One region of the Alteromonas sp. G5_S2_22_S1 genome, then DNA from elsewhere that is predicted to be linked to it. Evidence: predicted binding sites of a transcription regulator. Region 1 holds the regulator's gene; each other region holds the start of a gene.
What was found. Region 1 encodes MetJ, which represses methionine synthesis genes. Its sites were predicted from a motif close to TAGACGTCTAGACGTCTA; they were not measured.

Region 1 (8,655 bases):
CTTAACTTGGTCCATAGCAATGTTTGCTCCAATAAGGTTTCGCGTTGCCTGGTCGTCAGCGTCAAGGCCATCGAACATTTTATGTAGCCACCCTGGAACATGCACGTTAGTAAAGCCAGCGAATTTAACCAGGGTTTGGTAATTGGTTACTGGCAAAATGCCCGGCACTAAATCGATATCTACACCGGCAGCGGCTGCGCGGTCTCTAAATCGCAAATAAACGCTGGTGTCGAAGAAAAACTGCGTAATGGCTTCGGTTGCTCCTGCTTCAGCCTTGCGTTTAAGGTTAAGCAGGTCGAACTGCGCATTCGGGGCTTCAGGGTGCTTTTCAGGGTAAGCAGCAACGGAAATATCAAAATCCGCCACGTCTTTCAACAAGGCAACTAAGTCAGAGGCGTACATCTCTGTTTTTTCTAACCCTGGCGGTAAATCGCCGCGAAGCGCAACAATACGGCGAATGCCTGAATCCCAGTAGTCTTTTGCAATTTGCTTAAGCTCCTCGCGGCTTGCATCTACGCACGTTAAGTGTGGAACTGCAGCAACACCGGTTTGCTGTTGAATTCGCTTAACCACATCGTGTGTTCTGTCTCGTTCGCCGCTATTCGCACCATAGGTCACCGACATATAGCTTGGCTTTAGCGGCGCTAAGCGCTCTACAGATTTCCATAGTGTTTGTTCCATGGCTTCCGTTTTAGGCGGAAAAAATTCAAAAGATACATCAATATCACGCAGTTCCGACAGGGACTGGTTTAATGCATCGATACCTTGCGCGTAAGAAACCATGGCTTATTCTCTTGAAAATATAATTTTATAGACGTTTAGACGTCTAAATTAAATAATATATGTCTAGACGTCAAGAGGTTTACACTGCTCAATTGACCTTTTCGTGAACTTGTTTAGAATTTCTGTTCATAACATAAAAAAGAGTAGACCGAGTTAGTACAATGGCAGAATGGAACGGTAAGTATATTCACCCCTACGCAGAGCATGGTAAAAAGAGCGAGCAGGTAAAGAAAGTCACTGTCTCTATACCAATTAATGTGCTGAAGGCACTCACCGACGAGCGTACTCGCCGCCAAATAAACAATTTGCGCCACGCCACCAATTCGGAGTTACTTTGCGAAGCGTTTTTACACGCGTTTACGGGGCAACCTTTACCGAACGACGATGATTTGCGCAAAGACAATCCTAATCGGGTGCCAGCAGAAGCGCGTCGCATTATGGAAGAAATGGGTATAGATCCAAGCTTTGAAAACAACGTCTCGGAAGATGAATAAAGTTCAGCTTAACCCATGCTAACAAAAAACGGCGCTATTAGTGTGAAGTGATCTCACAATAATAGCGCCGTTTTTTATGGCATATTAAACATAGTAATTCTTGTTTAATGCTACATCACTGAAGTTAGCCTTTCGCTAGTCTGGTTTTCGGCAACCCCACTGTTAATTTACCCCTATTCGGCCGAGTTTTCAGGTACCCGGGCCACGCCGGACGCTATCGCTGCTTTAGATACCGCAGTTGCGATACGTTCACATAAGCGTGGGTCCATCGGCTTAGGGATAATGTACTCTTTACCGAAGGTCAGACTGTCGCTTTTACTTGCCGCTAATACTTCTTCTGGCACCGGCTCTTTGGTAATGGTGCGAAGGGCTTCAACGGCGGCCACTTTCATCTCGTCGTTTATGGCCGTGGCGCGAACATCTAATGCGCCGCGGAAAATAAAAGGGAAGCATAGAACGTTGTTAACCTGATTTGGGTAATCAGAGCGCCCGGTTGCCATAATGAGGTCTTTACGCACCTCATGGGCCAGCTCTGGCTTTATCTCTGGGTCTGGGTTTGAGCAAGCAAATACAATAGGGTTCTCGGCCATTAACGCTAGCGTTTCTGGTGGTAAAACGTCAGGCCCTGATACGCCAACAAAAATATCTGCGCCTTCCATAACATCTTCAAGGGTGCGTTTGTCGGTGTTGTTAGCAAAGAGCTTTTTGTGCTCAGTCAGCTCTTCACGACGGGTATGAATAACCCCTTTTCTGTCTAGCATATAAATGCGTTCACGCTGGGCGCCGCATTTAATGAGTAGTTCCATGCAAGCTACCGCGGCTGCGCCTGCACCCATGCACACTATTTTTGCACTCTCGATATTTTTGCCCTGAATCTCAAGGGCATTTAGCATACCCGCTGCCGTGACGATTGCAGTACCGTGCTGATCGTCGTGAAATACGGGAATTTTACAGCGCTTTATAAGCTCTTGTTCAATCTCAAAACACTCAGGGGCTTTAATATCTTCTAAGTTTATACCGCCGAAGGTGTCGGCGATATTCGCCACAGTATTAATGAACTCTTCTGTCGTGCGATGCTTTACTTCAATATCAATGGCATCTAGCCCGGCAAAGCGTTTAAACAGCAAGGCTTTACCTTCCATCACAGGCTTTGAAGCGAGGGGGCCAAGGTTACCTAAACCTAAAATCGCGGTGCCATTACTAATCACGGCTACCATATTACCTTTAGCGGTGTACTTATAGGCATTATCGGGGTCTTCAGCTATTTCCCTAACTGGTTCGGCAACACCGGGGCTGTATGCTAATGCAAGGTCGTCAACACTATCTGCTGGCGTAGACAGCTCTACGCGAATTTTTCCGGGGGTGGGGTAGGCGTGATAATCGAGTGCGCGTTGTCTAAAATCTGACATGTAAAATTGTATCCTTAGATGTAGGGTTCATCGGTGTTTTTACTCACGCTTTGCCGCTATCTTATGTCGTTATAGTTATAGGAAGATAAACACAAGCGCGTTCTAACCAAGTAATTACAAAAAGTTTTAAACACTGAAACTGAGCGAATCTAGCCACAGGTTCCAGCTTAATTTGTTGTTGCATTTTCAGTTACGCAATATGAATTCGAATAACTGAAAGCGCTACAAGGCATGATAGCAAGCCAATATTCATAAGATTAATACCCACTATCAGAACGCCTATCGCAACTCTAACACAGCATTTCATTGTGTACATATCTGATCAGAATCCTCATTAACCAATGTAGGGGAGCCACACTAATTAGACCAGTAAATTAAGCCTATAATTATCATTCATCTCATTTATTTCAATATGTCTTTGTATTTTTAATTTCTATTATTGTGAGGCGTAGGGATCACAGCCTAAATTTTCACCAAACGATTATGTCTGCGGCGTCGTTTTGTTAATATCTCAAACATTGATACCGAAACTGCGGCGTGGACGAGCGTAATGACAGAACGAAAACTTATTGAAGTACTCACAGACGTATGCGAAAGCGTAAAAGAAGACAATAGCGGGTTTGCCTGGCTTACGCATACTGGCCACTGGCGTACACCTAAAGTCGTGGCTGTTTTTAGTCGCGAGCATGAAAAGCAGGTAGCGCAAACCAATGGGTGGGATATGGACTTTATAAGTTGGGTGAATATTGCAACAGCGGCCATTAAATCTAAACCCGTTGGGGTCTATTTTGACAGCGAAGAAGCATGTAAACAACGTAGCGGCGGCGACTGGGACGTGCACTTATCGAAGCTAGACAACGAGCATTAACGCGCCGAGCAGGCGAGGCTTAAGGCGCAGAGAGGTTTTTTCGTTTACAGTGATGCGAGGGGGCACGCGCTGATAGCCAATTAAGCACAGATATTATTTAACCTGCAAATAATGACAGGCAATAAAAAAGCGCCGTATAGGCGCTTTTTTCGAACTCGATATCAGGCTTACTTTTTGCCCAATGCACCGAAACGCTTCTTGAAGCGATCAACACGACCACCAGTGTCAACGTTACGTTGCTTACCAGTGTAGAAAGGGTGACATGATGAACATACGTCTAGGTTGATGTCTTTACCAAGCGTAGAACGAATTTTCATAACGTTACCACAAGAGCAAGTTGCTGTGATTTCTTCGTATTTAGGGTGGATATCTTGTTTCATGGGATTACCTCACATAATAAGGCCGTATCGCTATACAACCCGAAGTCGCACACCATACGTTACTTAATTCAAATGATAAGTCGTTCAAAGAACAGCCTATCGCAAAAAGAGCGGCGCATAATAAAGGATGGCAGAGGGTTGATCAAGCGGTTTTTGTATGCTCGCTAAACAACGAAACATTCCTTTTATGCTAAAGCGCAAAGTATGTTTAAATATTTCAGTTTAATGGCGGGTAAAATAAGCGTGACTTTTCCATGCAGCTTACTCTAGATACGTTTATGTGCGCTTATGTAACGGTTACGCCCGAAAGCTCAATAGACTTTAATAACTTTACGATAAGGTAGAACGTTCGCAATGGCCTTCATTCAAGTTGCTGTACCAGTGCCGCTGCGCCAACTTTTCACATATACCCACGATAGCGCACTAGAAGCAGGCGTACGGGTAATGGTGCCTTTCGGTCCGCGCAAACTTGTGGGCGTAGTTGTTGAAACACTACAAAAATCAGAGAGCGAGATTGACAATAGCAACAAGCTAAAAGCCATTGAAACGGTGCTAGATCATCAACCTATTATTGATGGGGTGCTGCTAAAAATGGCGCAATGGCTGTGGCAGTACTACCACCATGCTCCGGGTGAAGTGTTACACGCCATGCTGCCTGTATTATTGCGAAAAGGCGAGTCGGCAGGCCCTACTCCACAAGATATACTCATGCTTACCGATGAGGGTAAAAAAACGCTGTCAGCGTCGCTATCTCGCGCCCCAAAGCAAAAAGCGTGTTTTACCGCCTTGACCAAACGGGCGATGCTCGCGATAGAGGCGCGTAAGCAGTTTGGTGCGCCAGCGGTAAAAGCCTTGGTAGAAAAGTCGCTTGCCGTTATCAAAGAGGTTACTCCTGAATTTAAGCCGGGCGCTTGGCTATCTACGTTAACAATGGAAGATAAGCCTGTTCCCGATACTGAGCAGTCAGTTGCCATCGCCGCCCTTAACCGTCAACACGGCAACTTTGCGGTTAGCTTACTTGAAGGGGTGACCGGTAGCGGCAAAACAGAAGTATACCTTCAAGCGATAGAGCCTTTACTGCGCGAAGGAAAGCAGGTGCTTATCCTTGTGCCTGAAATTGGGCTTACCCCGCAAACGGTATCCCGCTTCGAAAAGCGCTTTGGCATTGCCGTGGGCGTATTGCATTCGCAACTTTCAGACAAAGACCGTCTGCAAGTATGGCAGCGAGCAAAAGCGGGCGAGCTCGGTATTGTTATAGGTACCCGCTCTGCTATTTTCACCCCGCTTAATAACCCGGGTATGCTTATTGTTGATGAAGAGCACGACGAGTCGTTTAAGCAGCAGGATGGGCTTCGCTATCATGCTCGCGATTTGGCGGCCATGCGTGCGAAACAGCATAATATTCCTTTACTGCTTGGCAGTGCCACCCCTGCTCTTGAAACCCTTAATAATGCGCTAAGCGGCCGCTATGCGCATTTACAGCTCACCAAGCGAGCCGGGGGCGCGCGAAGTACCCATCAGCACGTATTAGATGCGCGCGACCAGCCAATTCACTACGGTATTTCACAAGGCCTGTTAACCATAATGCGCCAGCATATTAGCGCAGGGAATCAGGTGTTGGTGTTTGTAAATCGCCGAGGCTATGCGCCAGCGTTACTTTGTCATCATTGCGGCGAGACAGTAACGTGTAAGCGTTGCGAGCGACCTTACACCGTACACAAAGCGCAAAACCGATTGCAGTGCCACCATTGCGGCGGCATGCGTGCTATGCCAACAAACTGTGAAGCTTGCCATTACAACGAGCTAGTTACTGCGGGTACCGGTACAGAGCAAGTAGAGCAGGGGCTTGCTAGCTTGTTTCCCGGGGTAACGCAGGTGCGAATAGACAGCGATACGGTGCGCGGTAAAGATAAGTTACATCAAACGCTCGATGCAATTAACCGCCAAGAATATCAGCTGCTTGTGGGCACCCAGATTTTGTCTAAAGGCCACCACTTTCCTCACGTTACATTAGTGGCGGTTCTCGATTGCGATGGCGCACTGTTTAGCGCAGACTTCAGAGCCCCTGAAAAGCTTGCTCAACTGGTAACTCAACTTGCTGGAAGAGCGGGGCGTGCAAGTAAACCCGGTGAAATGTGGCTGCAAACCCATAATCCTCATCACCCGCTGCTACAAGATTTGGTGCATAATGGTTACGGGCACTTTGCCAGGCATGCGTTAATGGAGCGAAAAGCGGCAAGCTTGCCCCCGTTTATTAGTCAGTTCGTAATACGCGCCGAAGCTACTGATAGCAGTTTGGCTTATCGATTTTTACAAGACTGTAAGCAGGTATTTACGCAAGCGCACGCCATTGAGATAAGCGGCCCGTTCCCATGCCTAATTGAAAAGCGCCAAGGCCGATTTCGATTCATGCTGGTGTGTAGTCATCAAAAACGCGCCCCGCTTCATAATGCGCTGCGTTTGGCGCTTCCGTTTTTACAGGCTTTACCGCAGGCCACTAAGGTAAGGTGGTCAATCGATATCGATCCTACCGATTTCAGTTAGCTTGTTGAGAAGCAATACGTTAAAATTTCGCCACGACTAAAGGTGTGAGAATCTTTCCCCTTTAACTAGGTTTGGTATACGACGTTTTCTTACGAATACGAACAACGATAACAAGTAGGAATTTTGCCGACTATGGCTCAACGCGATTATGTCTCTCGTGGGCGCTCTACTCAAAAAAAGAAGCCTGCTGGAAAAGGCAGAAAACCCGCTGGCAATGCGCAAAAAAATGCACCGGTTGATAGTAAGCTTCCTATTGTTCGCCTAATCGGCGTTTTAGCACTCGTAATTGGCTTTGGTGCTTTTTTATGGTCAATTAAAGATAACGTAGAAGATGATGTGGATACACAGGCATCTCGCCCGGTTGCACCTACACAAGAGTCTTTGCCAGAACTACCTGAAGAAGAGTGGGAATACATTAAAACCTTGCCTGGCTATGAGGTTGAGGTAGAAGTTAGAGAACAAGAAAAATCTGACAAACGCTACTTGATGCAATGCGCGTCGTTTAGAACCCGTGCGCAAGCTGAAGAGATGAAAGCCAAAATTGCCTTTCAAGGTTTAGAGGCGCTTATCAGACACAGCACCGGCAGTAACGGCGATTGGTTCCGCGTTATTTTAGGCCCTTACGAGTCTAAACGAGATGCGGAAAAAGCGAAGCACAGCCTGCGTAAAGTGAATATTGCGACCTGTCAAATTTGGTACTGGAACTTGTAGTACTTAGCACTAGGTTGCGAACACGGTGGTGGTTTCGACATTGAGGCGTATAGGTTTTGCTAAATTTCTTTAGCTAATGCCTGCGCCTCGACTACTTCACACACAATTAGCCATAGACCACATTCGCGAAAGTATGCACGCAACAAATAGCGTATTCAATAAACAATGTATGTGCTAAGCCCTTATCGCAGCCACCGCTAGGCGCACATTATTCTGTCTTGCCCTTGAAATTAGAAAGCCTCCCCCCACTTATTTGTTATTGAATTTGTACGCTGCTGCCTTTGCATGATAAAAACGCGGCAGCGCCCAGCTAAACGGGGAATTAACGTGACAACGATTGTATCTGTACGACGTGGGAATCAGGTAGTGATGGCCGGTGATGGTCAGGTATCACTAGGCAATACCGTGATGAAAGGTAATGCACGCAAAGTGCGCCGTTTATACCACGATAAAATTTTAGCGGGCTTTGCTGGCGGCACGGCCGACGCATTTACGCTATTTGAGCGCTTCGAAGCTAAGCTTGAAGCGCACCAAGGCCATTTAACCAAAGCCGCCGTAGAGCTTGCCAAAGACTGGCGCACTGATAGGGCGCTGCGCAAGTTAGAAGCCTTATTGGCAGTAGCCGATGAAACCGCTTCTTTCATTATTACCGGTAACGGCGATGTGGTGCAGCCAGAGCAAGATCTTATCGCCATAGGTTCAGGTGGCAATTACGCGCAAGCAGCGGCAACGGCACTTTTAGATAATACGGAATTAAGTGCAAAAGACATTGCTGAAAAAGCACTGACCATTGCCGGTGATATTTGCGTATTCACTAACCATAGCCAAACGGTTGATGTACTAGATTACTAAGTAATAGCTGAATGCTGTTATCGGCTTGTTGTCGCCCGTTTGAGGATAAGTACAACAAGCATTGTTAGAAAAGGGTTTATTCATGTCTGAAATGACACCAAGAGAAATTGTTCACGAGTTAGACCGTCATATTATCGGTCAACAAGATGCCAAGCGTGCTGTATCGATTGCACTTAGAAACCGCTGGCGTCGCATGCAGCTTGAGCCTGAGCTGCGCCAAGAAGTTACGCCAAAAAATATTTTAATGATTGGTCCAACGGGTGTGGGTAAAACAGAAATTGCCCGTCGTTTGGCAAAACTTGCCAATGCGCCATTTATCAAAGTAGAAGCAACAAAGTTCACCGAAGTGGGCTATGTAGGTAAAGAAGTTGAGACGATCATTCGTGATCTTGCCGATATCGCGGTTAAGATGACGAAAGAAAACGAAATGAAAAAAGTGAAATTCCGCGCGGAAGAAGCGGCGGAAGAGCGCATTTTAGACGTATTGCTGCCACCACCAGAAGATGCGTGGGGTAACAAAGAAGACGTTGAAGATCGCGGCACACGCCAAGCGTTTCGCAAGAAGCTGCGTCAGGGTGACCTCGATGACAAAGAAATTGAAATTGATGTGGCGC
Region 2 (10,514 bases), on a different contig from region 1:
AATATTGTTTGACTGTGTTGCAAGCAAGGATAAATAGCGGTTTGGAGTATGAGTGCGAAATATAAGCCTGCCTACAATAATAGATGTTGAAGCAAGTGGATTTGGGGCTGCGAGTTACCCTATAGAAATAGGCATCGTGCGCTATGATGGTGCAAAGTGGTGTAAATTGCTAAGGCCCTTTGCTTCTTGGGTCCATTGGGACAAAAGCGCTGAATCGCTCCACGGTATTTCGCAACAGATGCTGGAATCGAGAGGCGAGGAGCCTTATACCGTGTGTATGGAGCTAAATAATTTCTTAGGTAATACCATTGCTTACAGCGATGGGTGGGTAGTAGATAACCCGTGGCTCATTAAGCTATATGCTGCTGCTCAAGTAGAAATGTCTTTCACGTGTCGAGCGTTAGAGTATATTTTGACTGAAGCGCAAATGGATAAGTGGCATGAAGTAAAGGATAGCCTGAGCGCAAACGTTGATGTTAAACGCCACAGAGCCAGTTCAGATGCAATGATTATTCAGCAAACCTACGCGAAAACCCTTGAACTCACTAAAACCTAGGTTTTGCTTTTAAGCGAGCAGCTGTCACAAGTTACTTTTTAAAACAGGTAGTTTACGCCAAGCGATAACGCCATGTTTTCTTCTTCCCCTACCATCCTATGTTCAATTTCAACAGCCATGTTTAAACCCTCACGTCCACCAAGTAACCAACCTAAGCGGGTAAAGGTTCCCTCGTCGTGTGGCAAGTATAGCCACTCTGCATAATGTTGAAACGCCGTATTATTGGTTTTGTACGTCGCATAAACCTTTTGCGGAACCCAAGTATCAAAACGCCGACTGGCACTTATCATCCCTTGTGAACCTGCAGGGTAAGAAAAACTGCTGTCGTAATGATGGGTTTCGGTAATTGACTGTACGCGATACATGCTATTTAGCTGCCATCGAGCCAGTTTTTTGCTTTTAAATTGAATAGGGCTGAAATGCGTGTCATTTGTCCCTGCAAAAGCCTGTGTTGTCATCATGGCTGCAGTAATACAGAGAGCGAGAAAAATACTGGTAACTACATTCATGGATGAGCCCAAGTGTTGCCACTGCTTGTATAGCGTTTAGATTACAAGGGGTGAGTAGCAAATAACGAAGCGAACATTATTTAATCATAGCGTTAAATAATAAATGTTGAAAATAGAATCGTTAACTTTTTCTTCTCGCACGCTAGCATTAGATCGAAGAAAAACAAAAACGCCGCTCGGTACGACGATAATGAAAACGTCAACCGAGCGGCGTCTTGCACTATGTGCTTATTGCCTACTGAATTAAAGTGAGGCTTTTAGCGCTTGCGCTTTGTCTGTTGCTTCCCATGGGAACTCGTCACGACCAAAGTGACCATATGCGGCCGTTGGGCGATAAATAGGACGCTCAAGGTCAAGCATTTGAATAAGGCCGTAAGGGCGTAGGTCGAAGTGTTCACGCACAAGCGCTACTAACGTTTTTTCATCTACTACACCCGTACCAAAGGTATCAATGCTAATAGACGTAGGCTCTGCAACACCAATGGCGTAAGACACTTGAATTTCACAACGCTTTGCAAGACCTGCCGCAACAATGTTCTTGGCAACGTAACGGCCTGCGTAGGCTGCGCTGCGGTCTACCTTAGATGGATCTTTACCAGAGAACGCACCACCGCCGTGACGAGCCATACCACCATATGTGTCTACAATGATTTTACGACCTGTTAAGCCGCAGTCGCCCATTGGACCACCAATAACAAATCGGCCCGTGGGGTTAATGTGAAAACGTGTATTGCCATCAATCCATTCACTTGGTAGCACTGGCTTGATGATTTCTTCCATTACCGCTTCACGTACAGTTTCAGTGCTTACTGAATCACAGTGCTGAGTTGAAAGTACAACAGCGTCAATACCCACAGGCTTGTCGTTTTCGTACTTGAAGGTAATTTGGCTTTTTGCGTCCGGGCGTAACCAGTCTAGCTTACCAGACTTGCGTACTTCGGCTTGCTTTTGAACAAGGCGGTGTGAGTACGTGATAGGCGCCGGCATTAATACATCAGTTTCGTCGCTCGCGTAACCAAACATCAGGCCTTGGTCACCTGCACCTTGCTCTTCAAGGCTTGCTCTATCAACACCTTGATTGATGTCAGGAGACTGTTTACCAATGGCATTTAATACCGCACATGAGTCAGCATCAAAGCCCATATCTGAATGGGTATAGCCGATTTCTTTTACGGTGTTGCGGGTAAGCTCTTCAATGTCTACCCACGCTGAAGTGGTTACTTCACCACCTACTAAAACCATACCGGTTTTTACATACGTTTCGCAGGCCACCCGAGCGCGAGGATCTTGTTCTAATATAGCGTCAAGAACCGCATCTGAGATCTGATCAGCAATTTTGTCCGGATGTCCTTCAGACACTGACTCGGATGTGAATAAATGCGTGGCCATAAATGCTCCGTAAGCGTTAAATTATCAAAATAGTCGTATATTGTACTAAAACAAGTTATAAATACCAGTCTTTACTTCTAGACGTCTAAAAGTCTCTTTGTTACGAAATGTTGACATGACCCGATCAGTATTAGGGTTATTTCTATACAATAAAAAGACTTAGGCAAAGATAAGAGGGTTTTCATTACCGAGCTAATACGCATTGGTGAGCGTATAGACCATTTTTTACTATTACTTTCACTATTGGCAATGAAAACCCATTGAACTGTTAGGTGGCATAGGTAAGAATAATGCCACATTCATTCGTATAAAGAAGTGGAGCGAACGCCTTACCTCTACGCTCGTCTAGCTTGCCTAGCCCGCTAAGATACGAAACAAAAGATACAAAATAAATCAGGAGACAACATGCCCTCTCGTCGTGAACTCGCCAATGCTATCCGTGCACTAAGCATGGATGCTGTTCAACAAGCTAAATCAGGTCACCCAGGCGCCCCAATGGGGATGGCTGACATCGCGCAGGTACTATGGGGTGATTTCTTATCACACAATCCTGCTAACCCGTCTTGGGCTAACCGCGATCGCTTTGTGCTTTCAAATGGTCACGGCTCGATGCTGTTGTATTCTTTGCTTCACCTTTCAGGCTACGAACTGCCTATTGAAGAGTTAAAGAACTTCCGTCAGCTTCACTCTAAAACCCCAGGCCACCCAGAGTACGGTTATGCACCCGGTGTTGAAACCACCACAGGTCCACTTGGCCAAGGTATTAGTAACGCTGTAGGTATGGCGCTTGCTGAAAAAGTACTTGCTGCGCAATTTAACAAAGACGGTCACACTATTGTTGATCACCACACCTATGCATTCCTAGGCGACGGCTGCTTAATGGAAGGTATCTCACACGAGACATGTTCACTAGCCGGTACGCTAGGCCTTGGTAAGCTCATCGCATTTTGGGATGACAACGGCATTTCAATTGACGGTGAAGTAGAAGGTTGGTTCACTGACGATACACCAGCACGCTTTAAGAGCTACGGCTGGGAAGTGATTGAAGGCGTCGACGGTCACGATGCTGAGCAAGTCAAAGCCGCCATTGAAAAGGCGCAAGCGAATACGGCGCAGCCTACACTTATTTGTTGTAAAACTACCATTGGTTTCGGCTCACCGAATAAAGAAGGCACTGAGTCTTGCCACGGTGCACCACTAGGTGATGACGAGATTGTCGCCACACGTGAAAAGCTTGGCTGGAGCCATGGTGCGTTCGAAATTCCAGACGATATTTACGCGGGCTGGGATGGCAAAGAGAAAGGCTCAAAAGCGGAAAGCGCGTGGAACGACGCTTTCGCAGCATACAAAGCCGCTTACCCAGAGCTTGCGGCAGAGTTCAAACGCCGTGTAAATGGCGAGTTGCCAGCAGATTTCAGCGACAAAGCAGACGCAATTATTGCTGAGCTTCAAGCGAACCCACAAAACATTGCTTCACGTAAAGCATCGCAAAATGCATTAAACGCGTTTGGTCCGTTACTTCCTGAGCTATTAGGTGGCTCTGCCGACCTTGCGGGTTCTAACCTGACTATTTGGGAAGGCAGTAAAGGTGTTGAAGCAAACGACGCATCAGGTAACTACATTTATTACGGTGTGCGTGAGTTTGGTATGTCGGCCATGATGAATGGTATTGCCCTTCACGGCGGCTTTAAGGCGTACGGCGCAACTTTCCTTATGTTTATGGAATATGCACGTAATGCGGTACGTATGGCGGCCCTAATGAAGCAGCCTGCAATTTTCGTTTATACCCACGATTCAATTGGTCTAGGTGAAGACGGCCCAACTCACCAGCCGGTGGAGCAGGTGGTTGCGCTACGTGCAACGCCTAACCTTGATAACTGGCGCCCTTGTGATCAGGTTGAGTCTGCTGTGTCGTGGAAGTCTGCCATTGAGCGCACTGACGGCCCAACAACACTAATCTTCACACGTCAAGGCTTAGCCCAGCAAGAAAGAAACGCTCAACAAGTTGCAGATATTGCGAAAGGCGGTTACGTACTTAAAGACTGCGAAGGTACGCCTGAGCTTATTCTTATTGGTACCGGTTCTGAAGTGCAGCTAGCTGTTGAAGCGGCAGAAAAACTTACCGAGCAAGGTAAAGCGGTTCGCGTAGTATCTATGCCATCTACTGATGTTTTTGATCGTCAGTCGGCTGATTACCGAGAAAGCGTACTGCCGTCTAGTGTTGTTAAACGCGTAGCGGTTGAAGCCTTGTCAAAAGACAGCTGGTACAAGTACGTTGGCTTTAACGGCGCTATCGTAGGTATGGATACCTTTGGTGAGTCTGCACCTGCAGGCGACCTATTTAAGCACTTCAATATTACCACTGACGCTGTAGTAGAGGCTGCACTGTCTCTGTAAGAGGTAATCGATAAGCCTATGGTAAATATTGCCATAAATGGGTTTGGTCGTATTGGTCGTAACGTATTGCGCGCGCTTTATGAAAGTGGGCGCAATAACGAATTCAACGTGGTGGCCATTAACGACATTGCTAAACCCGAAGGCATTGCACATTTACTTAAATACGACACCGCCCACGGGCGGTTCCGTTTTGATGTGGCCTTAGAAAACAATACGCTAAATGTAGCGGGTGATGATATTGCTTTGCTTGCGATAAGTGATATTAAAGACCTTCCGTGGAGAGACTTAGGCGTAGATATTGTACTTGAGTGTACGGGAAAGTTTGATGACAGAGCGTCGGGGCAAGCGCATTTATATGCAGGCGCTGGCAAAGTACTTTTCTCTTCACCCGGTTCACCAGATTTAGACAATACGGTCATTTTTGGGACCAACGAAGACACGTTGACCAGTGAACAAAAATTAGTCTCTAACGGTTCGTGCACCACAAACTGCATTGTTCCTGTCATTCAAGCGCTAGATGCGGCATTCGGTGTTGAAAGTGGTACGATAACAACCATTCACGCGTCTATGCACGACCAGCAGGTTATCGATGCTTATCACGAAGATTTGCGCAGAACCCGTGCGGCCAGTCAGTCAATTATACCTGTTGATACACGTCTTGCTGCGGGTATAGAGCGCATTCTGCCTAAGTTTGCGGGTAAGTTTGAAGCCATTGCCGTTCGCGTGCCTACTATCAATGTTACTGCCATGGACTTAAGCGTTACCCTTCAATCTAAGGTAACCATTGAGCAAGTTAACCAAGCCCTTCGCAGTGCAAAAGCAGGGCGATTACAAGGCATACTCGATTACACCGAAGAGCCTTTGGTGTCGGTAGATTTCAATCACGACCCCCACTCGTGTATTGTAGATGGTACACAGACAAGAGTCAGTCATAAGCAACTAGTAAAAACGCTGGTGTGGTGTGACAACGAATGGGGTTTTGCAAACCGTATGCTCGACACAGCAAAAGTGATGTTCGACGCAAAATAACGCATTGATGCTGCCAGGGCTGGTAGCACAGCCCGCGCAGCTTTCACAGTTAATTTGAGCGTGCTTTTAAACGCACGCTCTACTGAATTTAAATTAACATAGGAAAGACAATGGCAATTCCAAGCATGAGCGACATGGCCTTAAACGGTCAGCGCGTACTAATTAGACAAGATTTAAACGTGCCGGTAAAAGACGGCAAAGTTACCTCTGATGCCCGTATCAAAGCATCTATACCCACCATTAAAGCAGCCCTAGACGCAGGTGCGGCCGTTATGGTGATGTCTCATCTTGGCCGTCCTACAGAAGGCGAGCCTGCAGACGAATTCTCTCTTCAACCTGTTGTTGATTATCTTAATGACGCCCTAGACGTGCCTGTGAAGCTAGTTAAAGACTACCTAGACGGTGTTGAGCTTGCTGACGGCGAATTGGTTATCCTTGAGAACGTCCGTTTTAATAACGGCGAAAAGAAAGACGACGAAGCGTTATCTAAACAATACGCAGCACTTTGCGATATTTTTGTGATGGATGCATTTGGCACGGCGCACCGCGCACAAGCGTCTACCCATGGCGTTGCTAAATTCGCGCCAAAAGCCTGTGCTGGCCCATTACTTGCTGCAGAATTAGATGCACTGGGTAAGGCGCTAGATAATCCGAAGCGCCCAATGGTTGCCATTGTGGGTGGTTCTAAAGTATCGACTAAGCTTACCGTGCTTAAAACGCTAGCTGAAAAAGTAGATCAGCTTATTGTTGGTGGCGGTATTGCCAATACCTTTATTGCAGCGCAAGGGCACAATGTAGGTAAGTCGCTGGTTGAAATGGACCTTACCGAGCAAGCCACGCAGCTTATGAATGAAGCGCAGGCTAATGGCGGTAATATCCCAGTGCCAACAGACGTAGTAGTAGGCAAGGCGTTTGATGAGAATACCGAAGCTACGCTTAAAGTAGTCAGTGATGTTGCTGATGACGATATGATTTTTGACATTGGCCCAGACTCGTCAAAAGCCCTTGAAGATATCATTAAAAATGCCGGTACCATAGTATGGAATGGCCCTGTAGGCGTATTTGAATTTGAACAGTTCAGTGCTGGAACAAAAGCGCTGTCTGAAGCGATTGCCGCAAGCGACGCATTCTCAATCGCAGGTGGTGGTGATACACTAGCCGCAGTTGATAAATACGGAATTGCCGATAAGGTTTCTTATATTTCAACAGGTGGTGGCGCGTTCCTAGAGTTTTTGGAAGGCAAAACGCTACCAGCGGTAGCAGTACTAGAAGAAAAAAATAAATAAGCCTGAGCACTGCACACAAACGCAGTGCCTGATAGCTCAATATAGCTAAGGCCTAGTACAAACGTTACCCCATAGGTGTCACGCTCAGTAACAGCATTTTTGAGCGTGACCTTTTAATCGGAAACGATTACCCCTGCGAAACAGTGAAGTACGCAGGCATAAATACCAATTTTATTACAGATGTGTTTACTTTAGGTACCGGCACGCCGTGTCTGAGACAAACAGATCTTTAATAGAATTGGTATAACAATAAACCCTACACCTGCCTATAAAGGCAGTATAATACAAAAGGAGTGTTGCAATGGCATCACAAGCTCAGCAGGCAATGCTGGATAAACTGAAGACGCAAACCGGTTTTATTGCAGCGTTAGATCAAAGCGGCGGTAGTACCCCTAAAGCGTTACGCTTATATGGCATCGAAGAGTCTGAATACAGCTCAGACGAAGAGATGTTTAACCTTGTTCACGAAATGCGTACGCGCATTATCACCAGCACCCCTTTTAGCGGCGAGCGCGTTCTTGGCGCAATCTTGTTTGAAAACACCCTTGATAGAGAAATAGAAGGCATGTCTTCTGCACACTTTTTGTGGCAGAAAAAGCGTGTTATTCCTTTTCTGAAAGTGGATAAAGGGTTAGCTGAAGAAAGCAATGGTGTTCAAGTGATGAAGCCTATGCCAGGGCTTGATGCACTATTAGCAAAAGCCGTAGCGCAAGACGTGTTTGGCACTAAAATGCGCAGTGTTGTTAAGCTTGCTAATCACCAAGGCATTAAAGATGTTGTTGCTCAGCAATTTGAAGTAGGTAAGCAAATTCTAGGGGCTGGCCTTGTTCCTATTATCGAGCCAGAAGTAGATATTCACAGCCCGCAAAAAGCAGAAGCAGAAGCACTACTTAAGCTAGAAATTTTAACCCAGCTTAACCTTCTAAATGAAGGTCAGGAAGTGATGCTCAAGCTAACGCTACCAACTGAAGCTAACTTTTATAAAGAACTTGTTGATCACCCTCGCGTACTTAAAGTGGTTGCGCTTTCTGGCGGTTACAGCCGTGACGACGCTAATGCTAAGCTTGCTGAAAACCAAGGTATGATCGCGAGTTTCTCTCGCGCTTTAACCGAAGGTGTATCTGCACAGCAATCTCAAAAAGAGTTTGAAGCAACACTAGATAAAGCGATTGAAGGTATTTACCAAGCTTCTAAGGCGTAATCATAAGCTCTGGCTATCTTCATTGACACCTTATAAGAGCGCCGTTGGCGCTCTTTTTATTTAGTCACTTTTCGCTGTTTTCTTAACGAGTAAAGTTGAAACGGCTAAAAAAGCGTTCAGCTTCTTCACTATCAAAGTCGTAGCCCATATTTGTCATCGCTTGTAGGGCATTTTCTACAGTATCGTAGAAGCCATAAAGAACCTCGGCAGTGTCGTAGCACTGAGAAATTTGATGCTTTGTTGTAAGCATAATATCGGTATCTAATATCACCACGGCAAGAAATGAGAGGCCGCGGGTTTTTCGCACTCGAGTATGCTTTACAAATATATCAAATGTTGAAGGGGGCATGAGGCTCTCACCGTAAAGACAGCTTACTTGTGCCCACTCGGTGCCTTGTTCAAATTTAGAAATGTCGGAAGACAGTTTAACCACGCCATTTCGCATGGTTTCATCATTCCACGGGCCCCTTGCTGATAAAAGCAGCAGTTGACCGCTTACGCTACATTCAAATTCGCCGTGCGGATTATTCATGGGGAATACCTTCAAGTCTTACTTAAAACTTAACACCTAACTGTCAGCACGCAACTAACCATTCGGCTAAATTCAAAGGCAGGCTTATGCGCTTAATCTCCTAGATGATGTCGCTCAACGTTTAATCTTTATTGCCTGAATTAATTCAGTAGTATGGGAAAGTTAAATGCATCACGGCAAAGTGATCACCCCATAAAAATGATCGGATAAAAACAAATAATTAAGGTGAGATATGTCTTTTACTAGAAATCACAGGTACCCGTCAGTCAAAAAACGGTATGCGATGTGGGCTGTGCTATTTAGCGTAGGCACGCTAGCTATGCCAGCCACAGTGCTTGCGAGCAATGAAACAGAATCTTTTACTACCGACTCTGAACGCTATTTTAAATCAGAAGATATCTTCAACCTTGAATACGTCAGTGAAGTCCAGGTATCTCCAAACGGTAAATATATCGCATACGTGCGCCGTTCAAACGACGTCATGTCAGACAGTAGCCGCGCCAATGTTTGGCTAGCCTCGGTAGATGGTAAATCACACCGTCCCTTACTTTCTTCGAAAAAAAATTATTACTCTATTCGCTGGTCACCAGATGGCAGCCGATTAGCTTACCTTTCCAATGAAGAGGGCAAACCGCAACTGTATGTGCGCTGGATGGATACGGGGCAAACGGCGTTAGTCACCAACGTTACTTCAAGCCCAAGTAATATCACGTGGTCACCCGACGGAAAATACATTGCATTCACTATGAGTGTGGATGCCAAGGAAAAGCCGCTAGATGTAAAAATGCCTAAAAAGCCGGAAGGCGCAAAGTGGTCGCCTAAATTCCAATATATCACTAAGGCGCGTTATCAAGCCGATGGCAAAGGCGTGCTTGACCCTGCCTATACCCATATCTTTATTGTGCCCTCTGACGGAGGTACAGCAAGACAGTTAACCTCGGGCAACTACCATCACAACGGTCGGTTAAGTTTTGCGCCGAACGGTGAGAAGATTTATTTCTCTGCTAACCGAAGTGATAACTGGGAATATGAACCCGTTGAGGCCGATATATTTTCTGTTGATATGACGGGGAATATTGAACAATTGACGCAGGACAAAGGGCGAGAGTCGTCACCAGTAGTATCACCTGACGGAAAGTATATTGCTTATGCGTACCGAGACGACGAAAAAGTGATGTACAAAAATAGCTATTTGTATGTAATGAATAGCGACGGCTCTGAACAAAGAAACATAACAAAAGATATTGATAATTCGGTGTCTAATTTTCACTGGAAAGACAATAAACGCATCTATTTTCAGCAATCAGTTCGCGGTCTGGCCCAGGTGGATGTGGTTTCGCTATCGGGTAGTGTAAAAGCCGTAGCAAAAGGGCTTGGTGGCACCACGTTAGGCCGACCTTATGTATTTGGTACTTACCATGCGGTTGGCGATGTTGTGGCCTACACCAAAGGTCGTACTGACCGGCCTGCAGATTTGTTCGTTACCACCAGAAAAGAGCGCCAGCTTACAGCACTTAATGAAGATGTTTTAGGCCACAAGCAGCTCGGTGAAGTGAAAGAAGTTGTTTACCCATCGTCTATCGACGGTGAGGAAATTCAAGGCTGGTACATTCTG
Region 3 (10,514 bases), on a different contig from region 1:
CGCTAGAACAGTACCTTAATGCTGATAACAGCGGCTACGCGAAAGAAGTGTTACAGGGCGCAGCTTGGCAGCAGTACGACAAGAAAGATTTCAAATTTGCTGACGCTTTGTTTCGCTTAGTTAACGACAATGAAGGTCGTTATTTAGCCCTTACTGCGCAAAGAAGTGAAGAGGCGCAAGACAAAGCATTTGAGCTGGCCTGTCAATTAAGCAAAGAAGCTTTTATTAGGCGATGCGCGGATGCGCTTGCCAGCCGTCAGGCAAAGTTTTATGACCTAAGGCGCTATAAGCAAAGTATTGAGGCGGGTGAAAAGCTCTCCCGTTTGCGGCCTCTCAATGTTGATGAGCAAGCGCTAATAGGGTGGGCGGCAAAAGCGCTTCAGGACACTGGCAAAGCCACCAACGCTTTTGAAAATGTGCTTGTTGTATCGCCAGATGATACCGTTATTGCTAATGAACTGGTGACCCTAAATCAATATAACGAGTCTGAGCTTAACCGGTTAGCGCTAAAGTTTACTGCGGTAAAAGCAATACAGCAGCAGCGGGTTACACGCAGCGCGTGGCCGCGAAAGCAATTTTTACTTGCTTATAACAGCAACGATGAACGGGTAACTGCGGCGCAGTACAAAGAGGGGATTAGCGCGCTGTATGGCGTGACTACGCGTAGCCGCAGCGGGGACGAAGGGCTTGGTAATTTCGACGTCTTTTCACATTATGTAGGTATTGGCAGCGGTTATGACAATTGGCTATGGCAGGTGTCCCTAGACTATAAGCAGTTCTACAGCGGCAGTCCACAAAGCGGAGATTGGTTTGGCGATAGGCAGTTAAGTAATACTTTTACAGGCATTAGTGGTTTTGAGGACATAGGGCTTCGCGGCGAGGTGCATTATCAGTCGCCTAGCTTTAACTTTTATGCCAATCTCGAATACGCCATGTTCGACCAACCTGTTGACGCCAAAGTAACAGGCCAGCTATCTGCAACCAAGTTTCTTACCAGTACGACGGTTGCGGCAACCTTGTTTAGAAAAGCGAAAGAAGACAGCTTGTTAAGCCAAACCGGTACTTTCAATGCAGACCACCAGAAGCCTTGGGGCTTTGTGATTGAAAGCGGTGTAAGAGGGTTAGTGGCGCATTCAATAGCTGATAACATGTCAGTTGCCGGTACCGCGCAAATAAGCCGCTTAGAAGGCGAGCGGGTTGCCGATAATAGCGCGCTATCGCTTCGTGGTGATGTTAGCTATGATATTGCTAGTGTGGTGTCATCCCAGCTTGATTATTGGCGTGTAGGGCCGTTTTTAAGCTACACGAGTTACGATAAAAACTTAAGCGGGTTTACCATAGGCAACGGTGGTTACTTTAGCCCAAGCCAGTTTGTAAGTATTGGTGGCTATTCAGAGTTGCTAACCCTTGAAGCCTTAAACTGGCAAGTGAAGCTGCGCAGCTCTCTTGCACTCTCCCGTGTTGAACAAGACGACGATCTTCGCTTTCCTATTGGTGGCGCTGCTTCATCCGAAGATAATAACAAAACGCTTGGCGAAAGCTCTGATACAGGCTTGAGCGGAAACCTGATGGCTGAAGGGCAGTATCGCTTTAATAACAACTGGATTGTGGCGGGCTACATCGGTAAGGCCTTCGCAGTTGAGTATCAGGCGTTTGAAGCCGGTATTCAAATAAGGTGGCGAGAAGGGCAAGGCACAGGCGTGACAAGTGATGAACTGTTACTGTCTTCGCCCAGACTTAGCGGCTTTGCACTGTAAAGCCGCTATGCCTGCGGTTAACGACATCATTTCAATGTCTAGCTAACCTTTTTACGCCTGGTTCTTTCTACGTCTGGCTAACATAAGGAAACTCGCTCCAAATAACAGGGCAATGGAGGCCGGTTCGCTAACGTTGATAGCACCAAACTGGTAGTTATTTATTTGGCCTGTTGGCGCCATGTAAGTTTCACCTTCATCGTTTATTAATTCTACTAGTGGTGTAACTAAACTATTAGCAATCACATTGCCGTCTACGTGGCCATTATAAAAGCTTAGTTCTGCGTAAGGGGCCAGTACGCTACCCTTAACACCTACGCTGTGTAGCGTAAGAAAATCAGCATCGACGAAGTTAAACAGAATATTGTTGGTATAAAGCCCATCGTGACGCTGGCCTTTGTTGTTATCGTTGTCTCTGTATTGGCCATTTTCTCTAAAGTATTCGTTTTCTTTCGTGAACGCAGTATTGAAAAAGCCCGTATTAAACAACTCGACCGACTCACCATATACATTAATAATGTTATAGCTGGTGGTAGAGAAATCGTAAACGATACCTTTGTTGGCCGCACTAAACCAACTTGAGTCAACGTCATAGATATTAATATCATCAGAGCCAGAGAAGGTGATGGTATTCACTTTGGCTGTGTTCGGGTCGGAACACACTACCGCTGTGTTAGGATCGTTGGCTTCTGTACATGTCAACGTTGTGGTGCCATTCGACGTCATTGATGCAAACGCTTGAGATTGCGCCGTAACTTCAGAAGCAATAGCATTGAAATCAACGTTTTCAACAACAGCCTTGCTGACAGTGTCTTGCTCAACGGCCGCTGCACTTGACCCGTTGAGAGCGGTAAAATTATTAACGTCGTTGAGTGTTACTACGCCGTTAACTTCACTACTATCTAGCTCAACGTTAGATTCCGCGAATACATTGCCATTGGCAACTTGTGAACCATATTCACTGGTATTGCTCACACTGTCGTAGACGCTGTTAGGCCCGCCAAGTTTTACCGTGTTAGCGTGAACATCACCTGAAACCACTTTTGAGTTACCAAGTTTTACGTCGCCTTGAGAGGTAATACCACCAGACTCGACGGTCGAGTTAATAAGGTTAACGGTTTGCTGAGCGTTGAGGGCGTTATCGAAAGTAAGTTCGGAGCCAAACACCATGCCAGATACAGTCGTAGGACCGCCGTGTACGTCACCTCGAGTGAAATGAAGATTGCCGCCTACAGACAACGCAGACTCGGACACACTCGGTGATAGCAGCAAACCGACATTAAAATCGGTTACGTTCATTTCGCCGCCAACGGCCAGACGGCCTTCAACGTCAGAGCGTTCGCCTTCAAAGTTTTCGAAGATAAAGGCGTTATAGTTGAACGCTTCGCTTAGTTCTATTGTTGCTGCAGACACCTGGGGCGCTGACATAACCGCTGCAACTACAGCAGTATAAAGTATTTTTTTGTGCATAATGGCTCCAGTGACATCCGAGTCTGGAACCGAGTTTCAACATGGGTTTTCCAGACACACCGAATGGTACGATCTGAACAAAATTCATGCGATAGCACAAGAGATACTTTGGTATAAGGTCCTATACGAAAAAAGCCACCCGAAGGTGGCTTTTCTTAATTTTCGCTTGATTAAGACCGAGCTTTAGCTGCTCTTCTTAACCAAAACAGATACTTTTTCGATACCTGCGATTTTAACTTGGTTCATAACCTCTACCACAGTACCGTGCTCGCTATCTTCGTGAGCCTGGATAGCAGCTGAATCCGTGTTGTTTTCCGCTAGGTATGTTTGCGTGTTTGCAACCACACGACGAATATCAACTTCACGGCCACCCATCATGATTGAGCCATCAGCATCAATACGAATAGAAAGCGCTTTTGAAGGCTTATCGTTTTTAGCTTGATTGTCTTCTGGGCGGTTTACGTCTAAACCTTTCTCTTTCACGAACGAGGTCGTTACGATGAAGAAAATCAACATGATGAACACGATGTCCAACATGGGGGTCATATCAATCTGAGCCTCGTCTTCAGCCGAGGTATGCTTTTTTCTTTTCATCTCGTCTTCTTTCTTCTGTTACGTTCGAGCCATTTAGTATACTGCTTGTTACAAAAATATACAGACTTTTGTATAAAAACAGTGTGCTCATTAACACTTGTTGTTGAAAAAATACTCAGTTTCACGGTAATAAAACAACAAACTAGGTTTGTTTGCGTGAAATAGCGACACCTAATTGGTAAAAATACAACATCAATGCCTGGTTGAGTGATGTACGCAAGTTACCATGAGGATAAATGCCAAGTCTAGCTTCCGTTGATTTTTTTGTACCTTGCACCAAAAACGCATTTTTGATCTCGTGATCTTGAATACAGGCTTCAAATGCTCGGGCAGCCATCTCCTGAGGCATAGCATAATAATACATTTTTAGCGCGCGATCAGCTTCTACGGATCGTACAAAGTACTCATTTGGCCTTTTTTGATCATTTAAAAACAAAAGTGAGAAGCAATCGCTCAATTTTTGATTCAATGGGTGAGGGTTCATAGGCGCATTGTCTAGCCACGCCTGTGTTGCAAAACTGCCTGCAGCTATGCCTTCAAACATACGAGGCGCAATGTAGTGGTCGAACGCGTGAAACCACTCATGAGCCAACGCACCGGCACCCGCGTTTTTCGCCAAGGCAAGCTGTCGCTTTGCGCTATTGTAATGCGCGCTGCTGTGTTTTTGGCCGCCACTGCCAAACGCAAGAGAAAGGGATCCGTTTAGCGAGAGCACCTGTTCATTTATATTTAAGATCGCAACTAGATCGTAAAGGGCATCAAAAAAAAGATTCGCTGCGATCTGCTGTTCTTCAGCGGTTACCCATCGGCCAACCGTGATGGTGGCAAAATTGAACAGTTTGCGAATGTCTTGAAAGGAAACGTCTGCGCCATCCCTATGACTTGGGCTATTGCGATAAAACTGCTGATGTAGGCGGCCTTTATTGTCCAACGTTTGTGTCCGTTTTTAACAGGAGTTAGGCCATAGAGACCAGTAATTTCTCACACCATGCTTCAATACGCGCATCGGTTTTGTCGTATTGATTTTCATCATCTAGTGATAAGCCAACGAACTGGGTTTTGTCTTCAGTTAGCGCTTTTGAGGCCGTGAATTCATAGCCTTCATTTGGCCAATAGCCCACGATATTGCTGCCTGAGGGTACAATTGCATCGTGAAGCATACCTAGTGCATCTTGAAACCATTCTCCATACCCAAGCTGATCGCCAAGGCCAAATAACGCAATGGTTTTGCCAGACAGGTCTAAGCCGTGAACCTCTTCCCAGTGTGACTCCCAATCTTCCTGAAGTTCACCGAAATCCCACGTTGAAATGCCAAATATAATAATGTCGTATTCTGCGGTGCGCGTTAAACTGACATCTTTAATATTGTGCAAATCAACGATGTCTTCGTCAAAAAGGCTATTGAGCTGCGCTTGAATCTTTTCTGCCGCCATTTCGGTATAGCAGGTTGTAGAGCCGTAAAATAACCCGATTGACAGTGCGCTATCACTCATTAGATACCTCTTTTCAACTAATCGTTTTTTGAAGTGGGGAATTCTACCTCTTTACCGTTGCTCAACAAAGCCTTGCACTGCACATCGGTGTTTTTATGTGAAATTTTTAATACACCTATTGCACATCCGTTGAATAATTCGCCATACCCCATACTTGGCTCTCTTGCTTTTACCGACATATTTCTTCGACGAGTAAAAAGGTTCAATGGCGATTTAGAGCGATAAAGAATGCGGTTTAGTCTATCTAGCCATTTGATCAATCCATCGGGGAAGGCGTTTTTTAAACCGCTACAGGTGAATTGCGTGATATGAGGGCTGTTGCGACGAAAACGCAGCCGTACGTCGTACACGAAAGAATAGTGTACGTCGCCAGATAATATGATGAACTCAGGTGGCGTTTTGTAATGCCTAAAAATGTTGAGCATTACGTTTGCCGTACCTTTATGGGCCATCCAGTTCTCAGCATCCACGGTGAGGGCTTTACCAAAAAAGGTAAACACTTTTTGAATGGCCTCGATAACTTTTACGCCGTAAATCGGAGCGGCAGAAACAACAATAACCGACTCTTTTCCAATAATGGAGTGTTGAAAGTCGCACAGCGCTTCCCAATCCATTAAGCCGGAAGGTTTATTCATGTCAGATTCTGAGCGCCATCGCTGGGTTCGCGTATCTAAAACTTCTATAGGCGGTGTTGTATCAAGGCGATAGTGCCACTGGTCAAAATCGAGTAGGTCGTCAATGATCTCATCATGCTGAGCTATACCTTGCTCACCTGTAGACTGTTTTACTTTTTCTATTAGCGCCGTCACTTTTTTAGGAGCGTTTCCCCAGCCTTGACAGAGTAGGTAGCCAATAAGCGCGTTGCCTATCATGCGTTTAGACAATGGGTTGCCGTAAACCTCTTGTTCCCAGCCGCGGGTTAAATTCCAGTCATCGGTTACGTCGTGATCGTCAAAGATCATGTAGGTTGGAATGTGGGCAAGCGCGCGTCGCACCTGCGGCAGTTGCTTTACAAAGCCTTTAAGTGCTTCATTTTCTTTATCAAAAGTTGCGCTGTATTTGTCGGGAATACCGTCTTTATCAATCGTTATTTCGGCCCACAGTGTGTCGGACCACACCAATAAGTACATGGCAATGATTTCTGCGCTGCCTATCAGGTGGTTTTGCGCGTTTACCGATGTGAACACGGGCTTCTTTTTCGCACCAAAGAAAAGAGATGACAATACCGTGTTTGTCGAAATCTGCGGCAGCAGTTGCTCGCGTTCATAATAGCCGTGAGGGTGTGTAGCAAGTTCTTGCGTATTACTTACCACTGCGCCCTCCAGTGTCTCATGAAACAGGCCTAAACGAGCGATCACGCTATGTATGGCTTTAAGCATAGGGCCTGCAACATCATCGGCGTATATCTGATCCCCTGTCATCAGCAACAGATCAGGGAAGCTACTTTTTTGTCCAAAGGCATGTTCATGAAGCGTGTCTACCTGCGCTAACGCATCGTCACTGTGAAAATGCGGCTTGCGACACGAGCCGTGTAAGATAGTCTTTGGCGTTTCGGTAAAGTGAAAACTTAACGTCGATTGCCCTGTGTACAGAAGCGCTTGCTGCTCTTTGTGCCACCTGGCCTGGTGTTCCTTGTTATCGAAGTGAAGTTGGTAAGATACCCGAGCGCTATCGTCAAATGGTTTGGAGGCTGAAAATGAAAGTAAATGGATGAACGCGTGCGTGCCTACGCAAATGGTCTCGCTTTGACGGTCGCCGTCAATCGGCGCTTCATCATGTGACAAGGTTAATGAAGGCGCATCAGCCGAACTGGTTACTACCCATATATAACAAAGGTTAGATGTAACTTTTCTCACGATGGGCCCTGCTATGACGAGGGGCAAGTGCTGCGTAGAAATGACGTTCTCCTTCAATGTTATCGATATAGCTGCAATCAACAAGCACGGTGCATACAACGCGTAAGCCACAAATAACGCAGTGGGTCTTTGCGCATTACCTTTTACGCATGTTGTTATGAGTACTGTAAAATATCGTCATAACCTTACCCTTTTTTGTGCATAAACGGTATGCTCGATATACTCCCTTACAAATTTTTATTTTGCCCACAGTCGGTTAAATAGAGACAGGACTTCACAACATGCTTAAACACTTAACGAGTGCTGTGGTAACAGCATTGCTGCTGAGCGCCTGCAGCGAGCCCCAAGACGTGATTATTACGCCAGAGCCCCAAGACTTAACAGAAGTTACCGTGGGAAGCTGGATTTTAGATCAAAATGGTAGGGTAATGTTTGATCCCCAAACATCGGGATTAGTAGAAATTGATGGTGAACTTGTCACTATTGCCGATGCAAGCGCAGACGCTACGCAACAATTAAAGCTACACACTATTGCGCCAGAAACCGCCACACTTAGCGTATCGAGCGAGCGTTTTTCGTTTGCCAGAAGTGTGCGTAGAAGCTGCTTTTTCAGCTATCTTAGTGAGCAGCCTGATTTGGAAGCATTAGCCGTAGACCCCAGAAATACCGATGTGATTTATACGGTAACCGAAGATGCCACACGCACCGGAGCATTAAGTCCACGGTGTGAAACCAAGTACGAGGATACCGGTTCAACAGACTATCCCACCTTGCTGGTCAAGCTTACCCGCAAAGATAATGGCACAGTAGAAATGTCAAATGTGCGTCCACTCCAATTTCCTCTAGCACTTGAAGTGGGTAATTTTCCTAACGACGGTATTGAAGGTCTTGCCATGGCCGACGACGGTACCTTGTATTTAGGGTTAGAGAAGGACAAGGCCCGCCAGCCAAGGATTTTCTCGCTGAATGTTGATGACGGTCTTTTTGAATCCAGTGACTTTGCAGCGGTAAGTGAACCTAGTTTGCAGCTACCCCGGTTTACATCTGGTAATCATCCTATCAACGGATTAACCTTCTACACGCACACAACAGGCGCGTCGTATTTGCTGGGGGCTGCAAGAAATGACAATGAACTTTGGGTAATTGATGTCAGCGGTAAAAAGCCAACCAAACGCATACCTATTACCTTTGATGTTGCCGGCGACGAGAATTGCGAGCAGTACACTATGGATAATGCATCAATGGAAGGGGTGGTGGTCATTAAAGATACCCTGTGGATCATTAACGATCCTTGGGAAAAGAACTACTTAAAAAACGCGACGTGTGATGCTCACTTAAGCCGATATGAAGATTTAGCGCCTCTATTATTTCCACTTAAGATAAACGACACGTGGTTTAAATAAATCAGTGTTAGCGCTGACACATAAAAAAGGTTGCTAGCACCAATAAAGCAACCTTTTTTTATTAAAACGGGACCAGCGTTATTCGCGCTGATTCTCGTTACGCGTCACTGCGCAGACGAGAAGCAAAGGTTTTCTTAAACTTCGCCAGTTTCGGCGCAACCACCATTGAACAGTACTGGTTTTGCGGGTTATTTTTGAAGTAATCCTGATGATAGTCTTCGGCATCGTAGTAATTGTTTATCTCTACGATTTCCGTAACTACTGGGTCAGGCCAGATTTCTTCTTCAGTAATTTCTGCGATGATTTTCTCAGCTTCGGCCTTTTGCTCGGCGTTGTGATAGAATACCGCACTGCGATATTGTGGGCCTACGTCGTTACCCTGTCGGTTAAGCTGTGTAGGGTTGTGCAACGCAAAGAAAATTTCCAATATTTCGCGATAGCTAATGCTATCTGCATCGAAGGTTACCTGTACTACCTCGGCGTGGCCGGTAGTGCCGGTGCATACTTCTTCATAAGTTGGATCGGCTTTTTCGCCCCCAGCATAGCCAGAAATAGCTTTTTCTACACCCTCAACGGTGTTATACGCTGATTCGATACACCAAAAGCATCCGCCCGCCAAAGTCGCGACTTGTAAATTTGCCATAATAAAACCTCTCATAATCTATGGTTGTAGTGTGGGTGCGCCCCGCCTTCAACACAAGTCATCCAAGCGTGTTTTTTTATCGTATAAACGAATATTAAATAAGAATAATGTGGTGTCATCGCGAAAGGTTTTAAGCTTAACGCTTTAAATACGCGTGATGAGTTTTACGATAGATTACGTTTTCAGTGAAAGGTATCGATTTTGCCTTTTCGGGCAAAACAGCCAACGTCGATGCGTTCTATGTAGCAGAGGTAGTAAAAAGTGATTATTTTCTATGACGGCTATTGCCCCTTATGTATCGCAGAGATGCGACACCTAGAAAAACGAGATAAACACAACAAGCTAACGCTGGTTGATATTCAGTCGCCTGATTTTTCTATTCGCTATCCCGCGCTAGACTGGCACGCGCTTAATGCCAGAATACATGGACTTCGTGATGATGGTACCTTGATAACCGGTCTCGATGTGACCCATGAGGCGTGGAAAGCGGTTGGTGTAGGCTGGCTTTACGCACCCCTACGTTGGCCGCTAATTCGCCACGTGGCCGATGCCGTTTATAACCTTTTCGCGAAGCATAGATACACCATTTCTTATTTGCTGACGGGCAAAAAACGCCAGTGCGACCGCTGTATACCAGGAGAGCCCAATGAAAAATAAGGTGTTAGTTGTTGGGGCTTCTGGGGGAATTGGGGCTGCGCTAGTTGACCAATACCGCTCAATGGGCAATGACGTTATCGCGGTAAGCCGTGCGCCGGCTTCAGACTTTGAGCAAACAGAAAGTGTCACATATTATCAAATCTCAACGCAGGACGATAAACACATAGGTGAGTTTGTACAGCAGTTAGCGCAGCAGGGGGTAGTGATAAGCGCTGTGGTGATAACCACGGGTTTTTTGCATAACGAGGAAAACGCCATTCACCCTGAAAAGCGTTTAGAGGATATAAACGAAGCGGCACTGTCGGCGTATTTTGGTACTAACAGCATTACGCCTGCGCTGTGGCTAAAACACCTTGTTAATATTGTGAGCAAAGAAGGCTCGACCCTTGTATGTCTAAGTGCACGTGTGGGCAGTATTTCTGATAATGGCTTGGGTGGCTGGTATGGCTATCGCGCGTCGAAAGCCGCACTTAACATGTTTGTTAAAACCGCATCGGTTGAATACAAGCGTAGAGTAAAAAATACAATACTGGTTTGCTATCACCCGGGCACCGTTGATACCGGGCTTTCAAAGCCTTTTCAAAAGAATGTCGCTGCTAAGAAACTATTTACCCCTGAGTTTACGGCGAAACAGCTTATTACGC

Region 2: a site for MetJ is predicted at 2,525-2,542, ahead of metK (methionine adenosyltransferase). Genes of this name have one in related genera too.
Region 3: a site for MetJ is predicted at 9,290-9,307, ahead of msrA (peptide-methionine (S)-S-oxide reductase MsrA). Genes of this name have one in related genera too.

Annotation. Positions count from the first base shown of each region.
Region 1 is NZ_JBQKUJ010000013.1:45,609-54,263, forward strand. It holds gene metF (methylenetetrahydrofolate reductase) at 1-783, opposite strand, end outside; gene metJ (met regulon transcriptional regulator MetJ) at 945-1,277, shown strand; gene ACTRWF_RS14040 (malic enzyme-like NAD(P)-binding protein) at 1,451-2,686, opposite strand; gene ACTRWF_RS14045 (hypothetical protein) at 3,237-3,554, shown strand; gene rpmE (50S ribosomal protein L31) at 3,722-3,934, opposite strand; gene priA (primosomal protein N') at 4,289-6,478, shown strand; gene ACTRWF_RS14060 (SPOR domain-containing protein) at 6,611-7,189, shown strand; gene hslV (ATP-dependent protease subunit HslV) at 7,517-8,041, shown strand; gene hslU (HslU--HslV peptidase ATPase subunit) at 8,124-8,655, shown strand, end outside.
Region 2 is NZ_JBQKUJ010000002.1:271,139-281,652, forward strand. It holds gene ACTRWF_RS03400 (exonuclease domain-containing protein) at 53-556, shown strand; gene ACTRWF_RS03405 (hypothetical protein) at 595-1,065, opposite strand; gene metK (methionine adenosyltransferase) at 1,309-2,454, opposite strand; gene tkt (transketolase) at 2,860-4,851, shown strand; gene epd (erythrose-4-phosphate dehydrogenase) at 4,870-5,880, shown strand; gene ACTRWF_RS03425 (phosphoglycerate kinase) at 5,991-7,166, shown strand; gene ACTRWF_RS03430 (fructose bisphosphate aldolase) at 7,468-8,367, shown strand; gene ACTRWF_RS03435 (hypothetical protein) at 8,450-8,899, opposite strand; gene ACTRWF_RS03440 (prolyl oligopeptidase family serine peptidase) at 9,132-10,514, shown strand, end outside.
Region 3 is NZ_JBQKUJ010000012.1:36,782-47,295, reverse strand. It holds gene ACTRWF_RS13410 (cellulose synthase subunit BcsC-related outer membrane protein) at 1-1,757, shown strand, start outside; gene ACTRWF_RS13405 (collagen-binding domain-containing protein) at 1,809-3,224, opposite strand; gene ACTRWF_RS13400 (ExbD/TolR family protein) at 3,408-3,818, opposite strand; gene ACTRWF_RS13395 (CLCA_X family protein) at 3,961-4,749, opposite strand; gene fldB (flavodoxin FldB) at 4,775-5,311, opposite strand; gene ACTRWF_RS13385 (metallophosphoesterase family protein) at 5,329-7,194, opposite strand; gene ACTRWF_RS13380 (hypothetical protein) at 7,449-8,570, shown strand; gene msrA (peptide-methionine (S)-S-oxide reductase MsrA) at 8,668-9,213, opposite strand; gene ACTRWF_RS13370 (DCC1-like thiol-disulfide oxidoreductase family protein) at 9,475-9,870, shown strand; gene ACTRWF_RS13365 (SDR family NAD(P)-dependent oxidoreductase) at 9,860-10,514, shown strand, end outside.